3 regions of the Bradyrhizobium sp. ORS 86 genome follow, and region 3 is predicted to be linked to each of the others. Evidence: predicted binding sites of a transcription regulator. Region 3 holds the regulator's gene; each other region holds the start of a gene.
The links. The regulator HrcA, encoded in region 3, represses chaperone genes, less so after heat shock. The targets are predictions, from matches to a motif close to GTTAGCACTCNCNNNNNGNGAGTGCTAAC.

Region 1: the regulator HrcA is predicted to act here: its motif matches at 2,242-2,270, upstream of groES (co-chaperone GroES).
Region 2: the regulator HrcA is predicted to act here: its motif matches at 2,413-2,441, upstream of groES (co-chaperone GroES).

The regions. Positions count from the first base shown of each region.
Region 1 is NZ_CP120699.1:3,086,087-3,090,782, forward strand. It holds gene groL (chaperonin GroEL) at 199-1,839, opposite strand; gene groES (co-chaperone GroES) at 1,885-2,199, opposite strand; gene P6U25_RS13960 (usg protein) at 2,578-2,868, shown strand; gene P6U25_RS13965 (cupin domain-containing protein) at 3,023-3,589, shown strand; gene P6U25_RS13970 (NupC/NupG family nucleoside CNT transporter) at 3,686-4,696, opposite strand, start outside.
Region 2 is NZ_CP120699.1:1,304,950-1,309,645, reverse strand. It holds gene P6U25_RS05990 (hypothetical protein) at 1-125, opposite strand, end outside; gene groL (chaperonin GroEL) at 311-1,936, opposite strand; gene groES (co-chaperone GroES) at 1,984-2,298, opposite strand; gene rpoH (RNA polymerase sigma factor RpoH) at 3,308-4,318, opposite strand.
Region 3 is NZ_CP120699.1:165,034-169,729, forward strand. It holds gene P6U25_RS00770 (hypothetical protein) at 1-632, shown strand, start outside; gene pncA (bifunctional nicotinamidase/pyrazinamidase) at 734-1,444, shown strand; gene grpE (nucleotide exchange factor GrpE) at 1,466-2,071, opposite strand; gene hrcA (heat-inducible transcriptional repressor HrcA) at 2,175-3,263, opposite strand; gene rph (ribonuclease PH) at 3,421-4,134, shown strand; gene rdgB (RdgB/HAM1 family non-canonical purine NTP pyrophosphatase) at 4,146-4,696, shown strand, end outside.

The sequences.
Region 1 (4,696 bases), 2.9 Mb from region 3:
CAGATGACTCCTCGCTTCAGCGTGAGGTTGTGCAGCGCGCCCACCATGAGCTGCGCTGCGGTAAGCACCCACGTGGCTTGCCGCAAACAAAAACCCCGGCATCGCTGCCGGGGTTTTGCGTTTCGCTTTCGTTGAGCGAGATCCCGGCTCTGCGGTGCACCGCTGCGCGCTGCACCGCGTCCAGGACGACTCCGTCGCTTAGAAGTCCATGCCGCCCATGCCGCCGCCCGGAGGCATTGCAGGGCCGGCAGCGTTCTTCTTCGGCAGTTCGGCGACCATCGCTTCGGTGGTGATCAAGAGCGCCGCAACCGAGGCAGCGTTCTGGATCGCGGTGCGCACGACCTTGGTCGGGTCGATGATGCCCTTCTTGACGAGATCGGCATAGTCGCCGGTCTGGGAGTCGAAGCCGTGATTGTAGGCCTTGTTCTCCAGGATCTTGCCGACGATCACCGAACCGTCCTCACCGGCGTTGATCGCGATCTGGCGAGCGGGAGCCGACAGCGCCTTGCGCACGATCTCGACGCCGGTCTTCTGGTCGTCGTTCTTGGTGCGCAGGCCCTTGAGCTGCTCGGAAGCACGGAGCAGGGCGACGCCGCCACCCGGGACGATGCCTTCCTCGACAGCCGCACGGGTCGCGTGCATCGCGTCATCAACGCGATCCTTGCGCTCCTTCACCTCGACTTCGGTCGCGCCGCCGACGCGGATCACCGCGACGCCGCCCGCGAGCTTGGCGAGACGCTCCTGCAGCTTCTCACGGTCGTAGTCCGAGGTGGTCTCCTCGATCTGCGCCTTGATCTGGGCAACGCGAGCGTCGATGTCGGCCTTCTTGCCGGCGCCGTTGACGATCGTGGTGTTCTCCTTGTCGATCATCACCTTCTTGGCGCGGCCGAGCATCTGCAACGTGACGTTCTCGAGCTTGATGCCGAGGTCTTCCGAGATGGCCTGGCCGCCGGTCAGGATCGCGATGTCCTGCAGCATGGCCTTGCGGCGATCGCCGAAGCCCGGAGCCTTGACGGCCGCGACCTTCAGGCCGCCACGCAGGCGGTTGACGACGAGGGTGGCGAGCGCTTCGCCTTCGACGTCTTCAGCGACGATGACCAGCGGCTTGCCGGTCTGCACCACGGCCTCGAGCAGCGGCAGCAGCTCGTTCAGCGAGGAGAGCTTCTTCTCGTTGATCAGGATGTAGGCGTCGTCCATCTCAACGCGCATCTTGTCGGCGTTGGTGACGAAGTAGGGCGAGATGTAGCCGCGGTCGAACTGCATGCCCTCGACGACGTCGAGTTCGGTTTCGAGCGACTTGGCTTCCTCGACCGTGATCACGCCCTCGTTGCCGACCTTCTTCATGGCGTCGGCGAGGAACTTGCCGATCTCGGCGTCGCCGTTGGCCGAAATCGTGCCGACCTGGGCGATCTCCTCGTTCGAGGTGACCTTCTTGGAGTTCTTCTGGAGGTCCGCAACGACGGCTTCGACCGCGAGGTCGATACCGCGCTTCAGATCCATCGGGTTCATGCCGGCGGCGACCGACTTGGCGCCTTCCTTCACGATCGCCTGGGCGAGCACGGTGGCGGTGGTGGTGCCGTCGCCGGCCGCGTCAGCGGACTTGGAGGCGACTTCGCGCACCATCTGGGCGCCCATGTTCTCGAACTTGTCGTCGAGCTCGATCTCCTTGGCGACGGTGACGCCGTCCTTGGTGATGCGGGGAGCGCCGAACGACTTCTCGAGCACCACGTTGCGGCCCTTCGGACCGAGGGTGACCTTCACCGCGTTGGCGAGGACGTCGACGCCGCGCAGCATCTTGTCGCGCGCCTCGACGGAGAATTTGACTTCTTTGGCTGCCATCTGAGTTTTTCCTTGAGAGATTTAACCAGGGAGGGAGAGGGGCGCTTAAGCGGCCTTCTTCTTGGAAGCGGGGACGTCGAGCACGCCCATGATGTCGCTTTCCTTCATGATCAGCAGGTCTTCGCCGTCGATCTTGACCTCGGTGCCCGACCACTTGCCGAACAGGACGCGGTCGCCGACCTTGACGTCGATGGGGACCAGCTTGCCAGCCTCGTCGCGGCCACCCGGGCCGACGGCGATGACTTCGCCCTGGGAGGGCTTTTCCTTGGCAGTGTCCGGAATGATGATGCCGCCAGCAGTCTTCTCTTCGGCGTCGATGCGCTTGACCACGACGCGGTCGTGAAGCGGACGGAATTTCATGCAGTCCTCCTAAACATTTGCATATGCTGTAGATTTTGGAGTGTTAGCAGTCCAGCCTGGCGAGTGCCAGACTGGCTGCGGAGGAGATAGGCCAAGCCGTTGCAGCGGGCAAGAGCCTCTAGCAGAAATTTTGGCACTCGCGGACGGGCGCTGCTAGGATCATTTCGGCATCCTTAATGCGGCCGCCATCGCCTTCCAGGCGCTATTAGCAGATGCGGTAAGCTGCTGCCAACGCAGGAAATTTCAACAACCTTTTAAACATTCAGGCTTGAGATGGGTTAGTCGCGTGCGTCACATTTCTCTCATGTGAGCGCATCCATGCCGGTGGTCCGGTGGGGTCGACCACCATGTGAATGCGCTCCGTCACAGGAGGTTGGCATGGTCTCGCGAGTTGGTGGGGTTGTTTCCGACGATTTCCGGAAGCAGTTGCTGGGATATGGGCTGACGACGGCGCAGATTCTCTATCGGATGCCGGATCACCCCTCGCTGCTGCAGACCTACATCTGGCAGAACTACGATCTGTTTCCGAAATTTCCGGCGCTGCAGGACTTCCTCGCCTTCTGGCAGCAGGAGCTCGAGGGGCCGCTGTTCTCGGTGACGGTCGCGCACTCCAAATTGGTCAAGCCCGCGGAGCTGCGCGCCGTCGACGGCGTCTTCCGGCTGCATTGACCGGCGGAGGGGCCACGACACAATCGTGCCGTGGCGACCATCTGGCCACCTGCCTGAGCGCGCAGGCAAGTTCGCGCGTACCCAGTCCTTTCGCCCATCTCCCGAGAGGCTTTTGTGCTAGCCTCGTCGTGATGAAAGACGGGAGGAGCCACCAATGGCCAAGCGAAAGCCGGCATCAAGACCAGCAGTCAAGACCGCGGTAAGGAAGAAATGGACTGGGCTCGGGAGCGTCGCCAAACCCTCGGCGCGCAAGACCATCAAGTCGAAGGGGCGCGTCTCGACCGCCGGGAAGACAACAACGAAGACGGCAACAAAGTCCAAATCCAAGGCGCGGCCGAAGCAGCGTATCGCCATCAGCCATCACCGCGAGGAAGCCTTCAAGGCCGATGGCTTGCGCGCCTATGCCAAATACCGCGACCTCGGCATCGCCGACGCCACGCACGGCCTGGCGCGGGCGCATGTGATCCGGCTGCAGGGCCCCTGCAACCCGGACGAGGTATCGAAGCTGCATTATCACGACGTCGAATTCCAGATGGTCTACGTGCTCAAGGGCTGGGTGAAGACCTACATGGAAGGCGAGGGCGAAACGCTGATGCAGCAAGGCAGCGCCTGGACCCAGCCGCCGCGCATCCGGCACATGATCCTGGATTACTCCGATGACGTCGAACTGCTGGAAGTGATCCTGCCGGCGGAGTTCAAGACGGTCGAGTTGACGGCGTAGGATACTGTCGTTCCGGGGCGATTCGAAGCATCGAACCCGGAACCTCGAGATTCCGGGTCTGGTCCTTTGGACCATCCCGGAATGACGACTTCGTCGTCACGTCAACACCCCCACGATCGCGCCCATCAGGCACGTCGTCAGCGTGCCCGATACGATCGACTTCAGGCCGAGCGCATTGATCTCCTCGCGCCGCTCCGGCGCCATGATGCCGAGACCGCCGATCATGATGCCGAGGCTGGCGAAGTTGGCGAAGCCGCACATTGCGTAGAGCATGATCAGCCGCGAGCGCGGATCGAGCACGTCGGGGCCGAGCTTCGACAGGTCGACATAGGCGATCAGCTCGTTCAGCACGGTCTTGGTGCCCATCAGGCTTCCCGCGGTGACCGCCTGTGACCAGGGCAGGCCCATCAGCCAGCACACCGGCGCCATCGCATAGCCGAGCAGCCGCTGCAGCGAGATCTTTGCGCCGCCGATCTCCGGCAACAGGCCGACGATCGCATTGAGGAGATACACCAGCGCGACCAGCACCAGCAGCATCGCGGTGATGTTCATCAGCAGCTCGAGCCCGGCCGCGGTGCCCTTGACGATCGCGTCCATCGTCGACGAGACGTGGATGTCGGGATCGTCCAGCGATCCGCCGGTGCGCTTGTCCGTCGTCTCCGGCACCATGATCAGGCTGACCAGGATCGCGGCCGGCGCGCCGAGCACCGAGGCGATAACGAAATGCGCGGCCGCGTCCGGGATCAGCGGCGCCAGCAGCGTGGCGTAAAGCACCAGCACGGTGCCGGCGATGCCCGCCATGCCGCCAGTCATCACCAGAAACAGTTCGCTGCGGCTGAGCTGCGTCAGATAGGGGCGGATGAACAACGGCGCCTCCACCATGCCGAGAAAGATATTGGCCGCGGTCGAGAGCCCGACCGCGCCGCCGACGCCGAGCGTGCGCTCGAGCAGCCAGGCCATGCCGCGCACCACCGGCGGCAGCACGCGCCAATAGAACAGCAGCGTCGTCAGCACGCTCATGACGAGCACGATCGGCAGCGCCTGGAAGGCGAGGATGAAGTCGGTGCCGGGCGCCTTGGGATCGAACGGCGCGGGGCCGCCGCCGAC
Region 2 (4,696 bases), 1.1 Mb from region 3:
ATTCCCCATGCGGCCAGCGAGGGTAGCGTTAGGACCGACGCCAGCAACGCTGTCATGAGATTTCGGAAGATGCGATTTGTGTGCTTCCCCGCACGAGCGGAGTCAATGGTGTGATCTCTGATCATCTCATCCTCCTATCGTTCGAAATCATGCGATGGTTGCGAAGCTCGAGGCCAGCATGAACCAGTTCAGAGCAGCCCGGCTTCGATCTGCATGCTCATTGTGGTCTCAGTTCCCCTTGTGTGTTGGTCGGCTCCTTGTGCAGCACTTGAGGGAGCACCCGGCCGTCAGGCGGCCGGGCGCAGTCTTGTCAGAAGTCCATCGGCGGCGCGGCCGAAGTGTGAGCGTCCGGCTTCTTGGGTTTGTCGGCGACCAGCGCTTCCGTGGTGATCAGCAGAGACGCGACCGAGGCGGCGTCCTGCAAGGCAGTACGAACGACTTTCGCAGGATCGATCACACCAGCCTTCACCAGGTCCTGGTATTCGCCGGTTGCAGCGTTGAAGCCCCAGTTGTAACTGGCATTCTCAAGGAGCTTACCAACTATCAGTGAGCCGTCTTCGCCAGCGTTCTGGACAATCTGCCGCGCAGGAACCTGGATAGCGCGGCGTACGATGTCGACGCCTGCCTTCTGATCGGCATTGGCAGTCTTGACCCCATCGAGCGCCTTAAGCGCGCGGAGTAGCGCGACGCCGCCGCCGGGAAGGATTCCCTCCTCCACTGCTGCGCGCGTGGCGTGGAGCGCATCGTCAACCCGATCCTTCTTCTCCTTGACCTCGACCTCGGTGGCGCCGCCGACGCGGATCACCGCAACGCCGCCGGCGAGTTTTGCGAGTCGCTCCTGCAATTTCTCGCGATCATAGTCCGACGTCGTTTCTTCGATCTGCGCCTTGACCTGGGCGACGCGGGCTTCGATGTCCTTCTTGGCACCAGCCCCGTTGACGATCGTGGTGTTCTCCTTGTCGATCACCACCTTCTTGGCGCGGCCGAGCATATTCAAGGTTACATTTTCGAGCTTGATGCCGAGGTCCTCCGCAATCGCCGTGCCGCCAGTGAGAATGGCGATGTCCTCGAGCATGGCCTTGCGCCGGTCCCCAAAGCCCGGCGCCTTCACGGCAGCGACCTTCAGTCCTCCGCGCAGCCGGTTGACGACAAGCGTTGCCAAGGCTTCGCCTTCGACGTCCTCTGCGACGATCAGGAGCGGATTGCCCGTCTGCACCACCGCCTCCAGCAGCGGAAGCATAGTCTGCAGTCCGGACAGCTTCTTCTCGTGGATCAGAATGTAGGGATCCTCGAGCTCGACGCGCATCTTTTCGGCGTTGGTCACGAAGTATGGCGAGACATAGCCGCGGTCGAACTGCATGCCTTCGACGACCTCGAGCTCAGTGTTGAGGCTCTTGGCTTCCTCGACCGTGATGACGCCCTCGTTGCCGACCTTCTGCATGGCGTCAGCGAGGAAACGGCCGATTTCGGTGTCGCCGTTCGCGGAGATCGTCCCGACCTGCGCAATCTCGTCATTGGAAGTGACTTTCTTGGCGTGCGCTTTCAGGTCGCCGACGATCGCCTCAACCGCAAGATCGATGCCGCGCTTGAGATCCATCGGATTCATGCCGGCCGCGACCGACTTTGTGCCTTCCTTGACGATCGCCTGCGCCAGGACGGTCGCGGTGGTAGTGCCGTCGCCAGCGAGATCGTTGGTCTTGGACGCGACCTCGCGCACCATCTGGGCGCCCATATTCTCGAACTTGTCCTCCAGCTCGATTTCCTTGGCAACGGTGACGCCGTCCTTGGTGATGCGCGGCGCGCCGAATGGTTTCTCGATCACCACGTTGCGTCCCTTGGGACCGAGCGTGACTTTCACCGCATTGGCCAGTGTGTCCACTCCCCGCAGCATGCGCTCGCGGGCCTCGGTCGAAAATTTTACGTCCTTGGCAGCCATGTTCTAAATCTCCTTTCTGTTCGATGACTGTCAGCTTCCCGGCGGCGTCAGGCCGCCTTCTTCAACTTGCCTGTGTGCTCGACGATGCCGAGCAAATCGCTCTCCTTCATGATCAGCAGATCCTGGCCGTCAATTTTCACCTCGGTCCCCGACCATTTGCCGAACAGAACCCGATCCCCAGCCCTCACATCGAGCGGGACCAGTTGGCCTTGCTCATTCCGCGCGCCAGGGCCGGCGGCAATAATCTCGCCTTCTTGCGGCTTCTCTTTTGCGGTGTCGGGAATGATGATGCCGCCGGCGGTCTTCTCCTCGGCATCGATGCGACGCACGAGCACACGATCGTGCAACGGACGGAAATGCATGAACATCCTCCTTAATAGTCTAGCGATGTCATTTGACCGGTGCCGATAACGAGCCCCCGGCGAAAGTTCCACCTAGGGAAGAGGGACTTGGTTTCAAGACCCGGAACAAAAAATTTTGGCACTCTCATCCAATGACTGCCGGACGGACTTGAGGGCGGGCCCTAGCCACCCAGTTAAGCGGACGCGCATCCATATAATTCATTGTAATATAATGAGAAAATAATATCGCGGTCGCTACTGCGATCACATCGCCGGGCGGCGGCAACGTCGGGATTGGCTTCGCCGTGCCCCATCAACATGCCAAAGAAAGCCATGATCAGCTGATTGCGACGGGCCGCGTTGAGCGGGCCCAACAGGCATGGCGCCAAAGATGCCCCAGCCGCCGGTCACCTCGAAGGACGAGAATCAAGGAGATCAGCTCAGGCTCTTCAGCCGAGCGTGCGGGCCTCGCCCAAAGGCGACATCATCGTGAAGGCCAACGACCTCCTGATCCGGAGCGCGACGCAGGTGCGGAATCTGATTGGGCCTACGCCGGTTGACCAACAGGTGCATCTGCTCTCGTTGAGCAAGCCTACGGACGCGAAAGCGTGACGGTTGAGGTGCTTCCGCTAGTGGAGAAAAAGTCTAGGTTAGAACACCCAAAATCTGCATCGGCTGCTCATGCAGCCGGTGCAGATTTCATCAGTTTAGCTTTGCTTCGTCTCAAGCACGCACCCGGTGCAGATTTCATCGGTTTAGCTTTACTTCGTCTCAAGCACCGCGGCTTCCGCTTGCGCTTGCGTGACGGCGTGCCTTAACAGCTCCCCACCATGCGCGCTTTTGGCGGCCTGCCGCCGAGAGATCCGATGCCGATGTATGCGGCGCATTTCGATCTGACTTCAACGACGAGCAGGTCGCGTAGGCGGTAAGGGCTGTCTGTCCTCCAACGGTGATGCCCACGAGCTTTTTCCGTCTCTAGCCAATGAGCGCTGCGCAGCAATGAACGGCAGTGGTTGCCACGATCAGGATGTTAGCGAGCATGATGCCCAAGATCGCTTCCGTGAACATGATGGTGACCTCCCACGACAATGTCGATAGAGCCACGCCTTTTTTTGCCGCTGGAATCCACTGTTTCAGAGGAGGCTGTTTTGGCCGAGACCGCCGCGACATGAGAAGAGCTCGCGACCCGGGCGCGCACTGCGTTCCTCACTCGCTGAAACGCACGTTGCTCGATCTGCCGGATTCGTTCGCGCGAAATACGAAACTGCCGCGCCAGTTCGTCCAGCGTCTTCGGCTCGTCCGCGAGCATCCGAGATTCGAGGATTTCTCGTTCGCGCCCCGACAATAGCTCAAGTGCCTCCGAGAGAGCCGCCTCTCGTCGCCCGTAGTCATCCATGTCCATCAGCTGGCGTTCGGGATCAGGTGAAGGATCGACCAGCCGGTCTTGCCAGTCCTCCGTGGTCTCCTCATCGCTGATGGGAACGTTAAGTGAGATATCGCCGCGGAGCCGCCGATCCATCTCGACCACCTCCGGGGGAGTAACCTTCAGTTGCGCCGCGACGTAGCTTATCTGATCGACGCCCAAATCCGTTTCCTGAAAGGCGGATAGTCTGCTCCTGAGCCTGCGAAGATTGAAGAATAGTTTCTTTTGGGCAGCTGTGGTCCCCATCTTCACGAGCGACCACGACCTCAAAACGTATTCCTGGACCGATGCCTTGATCCACCACATCGCATAGGTGGCCAGCCGAAAGCCCCTCTCCGGCTCAAAGCGCTTAACGGCCTGCATCAAACCAAGATTGGCTTCCGAAATGAGGTCGGCGATTGGCAGGCCGTATCGGCGATACCCCATCGCAACCTTGGCCGCCAGCCTAAGATGACTCGTGACAAGACGGTATGCAGCCTCGCGGTCGCCGTGCTCGCGCCAACGCCTTGCGTAGCTGACCTCTTCGGATGCGGTGAGAAGTGGGAATTTCCGAACCTCGACAAGATAGCGGGAAAGCCCTCCCTCGGAGAGGGATGGCAGTGCCGTGATGGTCGCCATGGCGGTCGCTCCTTCCTTCACTCACGTGCGCGAAAGCTTACCGAGAGATGGTCGCCGCCCTGGCAACCTTGCTAGCGAGAGACCTCAGCCTGCTCCGCAATTGCGGAACCTGCTTCAGGTAGACTCTCGCAAAGCATCGCGCGGAAAAGCGGAGACGACTCGACCGCTGGTCGAGTGAATTCATGAGATGATCGAACCTCCGGCTGAATCGCCGGACAAAGGCGGAAATACGTCCCATAGCCAAATCCTTCAAGAGCAAGTTGGGTTGGGTACGAGAGAATGCCTTCCTGCATCGATGGACCCCTTCAGGCGTCCGATGGCAAAAAGGCGATCACAGAACTCCAGTTCAGCAAAATTGTTCCGACCGTGTGCCCACCG
Region 3 (4,696 bases):
AGAGTGCGCGGGACGGCGCGACCAATGTGCGGCGCTACTCCATGATCCTACCGGGCCCGACCTTCTCCGGCTATATCGCGGTGCAGGTGCCCGAGAATGCGGCCAAGATCTACACCGATGATGCCGTTCGGCAGATGTTCGCATCTGCCGTGATCCGCAACGAGGTGCCGGTCGACGAGCAGCTCGGCCTGATGCCGTTCAAGGTCACCGAGCTTGCCGACTTCAAGAACGTCCGCATGGTGGCACCGGGCGCGGCGCTGATCCTGGCCGACGGCGACGAGAAGAGCGGCTTTGAGGCCAAGCCCTTCATGATCCTTGGCGTCGTCGCCTCGACCGCGGCCTCGCCCGACGATCGCGGCCGGTTCGCCCAGCAGGTCGCCACCACGATCCCCGGCGTCCGCGACGGACGCATCACGATGTCCGAGCCCATCCGGATCGATGGCCAGCCCGGCTACGAGACACGGATCGACGCGACCAGCGGCAAGGACAATACGCCGGTGACCATCGTACAGTGGCTGCGGTTCGGTTCGCAGTCGTCCGTGCGCATCATCGGCAGCTCACCGCGCACGGACTGGGGGACGGCGTTCCCACGCTTCCGCGCGGTGCGCGACGGCATTGAGCCGCGCGGCTGATCCCGCGTCCCGCAAGACGCGCCGAAGAAAATCGGACTTTCGCCGGCAGACAGACGGAACTAGCCTCCTCGCGCGGGTTCACGCGAGCGGGGAGAGGAACGATGTTGGATCGACGACAGGTTGTTGCGGGTCTCGGCGCGGCGGCCCTGGCAGCCCTGGTTCCAGGCCGGCTTTGGGCGGCGACGATCCGGCCCGATGATGCCTCGGCGCTGCTGGTGATTGACGTCCAGAACTGCTTCCTGCCCGGCGGCAGTCTTGCGGTGAAGGACGGTGAGCAGGTGGTGCCTGTGATCAACAGGATCGCCAAGAGCTTCGCCAATGTGGTGATGACCCAGGATTGGCACACGCCTGGGCACGTCTCCTTCGCCTCAACCCATTCCGGCAAGAAGCCATTCGAGGTGATCGATCTTGCCTATGGCAAGCAAGTGCTGTGGCCGGACCATTGCGTGCAGGGCACCGATGGCGCCGCACTGTCGAAGGATCTCGCAATCCCGCAGGCCGAGCTGATCATCCGCAAGGGCTTCCACAGGGATGTCGACAGCTACTCCGCCTTCACCGAGGCCGACGGCAAGACCACCACCGGACTTGCCGCCTATCTGAAGGCACGCAACGTCACGCGCGTGTTCGTGGCCGGCCTCGCCACGGATTTCTGCGTGGCCTGGACGGCGCTCGACGCCCGTAAGGCCGGCTTCGAAACCTATGTGGTGGACGACGCCTGCCGCGGCATCGACACCCAGGGCTCGCTCGCCAAGGCGTGGGCCGACATGGACAAGGCCGGCGTCAAGCGCATCCAGTCGTCGGATATCGCCTAAGCAGATTGCGAGGTCGGACCCTCAGGCCGTGAAATCGGCAGCCGGGGCGGCCTTGGCGCCGCCCTTGGAAACGCCGACCAGCGCCGGACGCAGCACGCGCTCGCCGATCATGTAGCCGGCCTGCACGACCTGGACGACGGTGCCTGACGGCACCGACGGGTCCGGCACTTCGAACATCGCCTGCTGGAAGTTCGGATCGAACTTCTCGCCCATCGGATCGAATTTCTTCACGCCGTTCTTTTCCAGCGCGCTGAGCAGCGAGCGCTCGGTCAATTCGACGCCTTCGATCAGCGCCTTCAGGCCGGGATCGGCGGCTTCCTTGGCCTCGGCCGGAACGGCGTCGAGCGCGCGCTGCAGATTGTCGGCGATCTCGAGCACATCGCGGGCAAAGCCGGTAATGCCGTAGGTCTTGGCATCGGCGACCTCGCGGCGGGTGCGCTGACGGAGGTTCTCCATCTCGGCCAAGGTGCGCAGCGTCTTGTCGCGCGCCTCCGCCAGTTCCTTGGCCAACGCCTCGGCCGACCCGACCTCGGGATCATCAGGCATGACGTAGGGTTTGGAGACCACAGGCTCACCCGTCGGCGCCGGATTGTCGGTATTGTCATTCGTCCGGTTCGGATCGGTCATGGCTTGCCTTCTCGAAAACTCGCGTCGGTTCAAATCTTGGGGATTGGTCAGGCGGGATATCGTGCTTTGGCGGCGAAAATCAAGCGGTCCCTCCGGCTTCCGGTCAGCCGCCCAGGATCTTGCTCACGATGCGCGCGGCGTAATCGACCGTCGGGATCACCCTGGCGTAATTGAGCCGCGTCGGTCCGATCACGCCGAGAACGCCGACGACCCGGCCCTGGGCATCGCTGTAAGGCGCCATGATGGTTGAGGAACCCGACAACGAGAACAGCTTGTTCTCCGAACCGATGAAGATCCGCACCCCCTCGCCGCGTTCGGCACGGCCGAGCAGATCAATCACGCCCCGTTTGGTCTCGAGGTCGTCGAACAACGACTTGATGCGCTCGAGATCGTCGAGCGCATGCAGATTCTCGAGCAAATTGGCATGGCCGCGCACGATGAGCTGCCGATCCTCGTGCTCGCCGCCGGACCAGCTCGCGATTCCGGCCGCGACGACCTTCTGGGTGAGCTGGTCCAGTTCGGCCCGGCTCTGCGTCAACGCGGTCTCGAGCTCGAGGCGCGCTTCGGCCAGCGTCCGGCCACGAATCCGTGCATTGAGGAAATTGCTCGCTTCGGTCAGCGCCGAGGAGGGAACACCTGGTGGCAGCGCCAGAACGCGATTTTCGACCTGACCGTCTTCGCCGACCAGCACGACCAACGCCTTCTCGGGCTCCAGCCGGACGAATTCGATGTGCTTCAAGCGCGCGTTCGACTTCGGCGTCAGCACCACTGCCGCAGCGCGGGTCAGGCCCGACAGTCGCATCAGCGCTTCCTCGAGCGCAGCCTCGACCGTTTGCGCGCGACCGACCGAGGCAAGCTGGGTCCGGATCGACTGCCGCTCGTCCTCGGTGAGATCGCCGACTTGCATCAAGGCATCGACGAAGAAGCGCAGACCGAGCTCGGTCGGCAGCCGGCCGGCCGAGGTGTGCGGGGCATAGATCAGGCCGAGTTGCTCGAGGTCCGACATCACGTTGCGGACCGACGCCGGCGACAGCGGCAGGGCGATCAGGCGCGAAATGTTGCGCGAGCCGACCGGCTCGCCGGTCGCCAGATAGCTCTCGACGATTTGACGAAAAATGTCGCGCGAACGCTCATTGAGCTGAGCCAGCCCCGCATGCGGTGCGATCAAGCCTATCGGATCGTGGTGAGCCACACTCCAGTCCCTCACATTGCCCCTAATTTGTCGATCCGGGAGGCCGGTGACAAGCATGCATTCGGCCCCCAGAACCAGGGCCGAAAACCCTTGCCGCTGCTCCTTCCCCCTCCTACAAGCACGGCCAGCCACTTCTCTCGGATTTTTGGAGGACTTCATGCGGCCAAGCCGCCGTGCGCCCGATGAACTGCGTCCCGTGTCGCTGGAACGCGGCGTCGTCAAATATGCCGAGGGTTCCTGCATGGTGAAGTTCGGCGACACCCATGTGCTGGTGACGGCGACGCTGGAGGAGCGGTTGCCTCCCTGGCTCAAGGGTCAGGGCCGGGGCTGGGTCACCGCCGAATACGGCATGTTGCCGCGCGCCACCCTGGAGCGCACCCGACGCGAGGCCTCGGCCGGCAAGCAGGGCGGTCGCACAGTTGAAATCCAGCGGCTGATCGGCCGTTCGCTGCGCGCGGCCATCGATCTCGAAGCATTGGGCGAGCGCCAGATCACCGTCGATTGCGACGTGATCCAGGCCGATGGCGGCACCCGCACCGCCTCGATCACCGGCGCCTGGGTGGCGCTGGCCGACTGCATCAACTGGATGAAGACCCGCAACATGCTGAAGACCAACGTGCTGCGCGACAATGTGGCGGCGATCTCCTGCGGCATCTACCAGGGCACACCGGTGCTCGATCTCGATTATGCCGAGGATTCCGAAGCCGAGACCGACGCCAATTTCGTCATGACCGGCGATGGCCGCATCATCGAGGTGCAGGGCACCGCCGAGAAGACGCCGTTCTCGCAGGACGAATTCCTGGCGCTGATGGCACTGGCACGCAAAGGTGTCGCGCGTCTGGTCGACTTGCAAAAGATCGCGGTGGCGTAGTCAGATTGGTTATGCATCGCCGAATCACCGGAAGGCTCGTGATCGCCACCCACAATCCCGGCAAGCTTGCCGAGATGCGGGAGCTGCTGGCACCGTACGGTGTCGAAGCGGTATCCGCCGGTGAGCTCGGCCTCGCCGAGCCCGAAGAGACCGGCGATAACTTTCGCGCCAATGCGGCAATCAAGGCGATCGCGGCGGCCAAGGCGACGGGATTGCCAGCCTTTGCGGATGACTCCGGACTCGTGGTCGACGCGTTGGACGGGGCGCCGGGCATCTATTCGGCGCGCTGGGCCGGCGAGGGCAAGGACTTCATGGCCGCGATGACGCGGATCGAGCGCCTGCTGCAGGAGCGCGGCGCTACCACGCCGGACCGCCGAAGTGCACATTTCGTTTCCGCGCTGTGCGTGGCATGGCCGGACGATCATCTCGACGAGGTCGAGGCCCGCGTCGATGGAACCTTGGTCTGGCCGCCGCGCGGCACGGCCGGCTTCGGCTACGATCCGGCCTTCCTGCCTGACGGCCACGCGCGGACATTTGGCGAGATGACCAGCATCGAGAAACA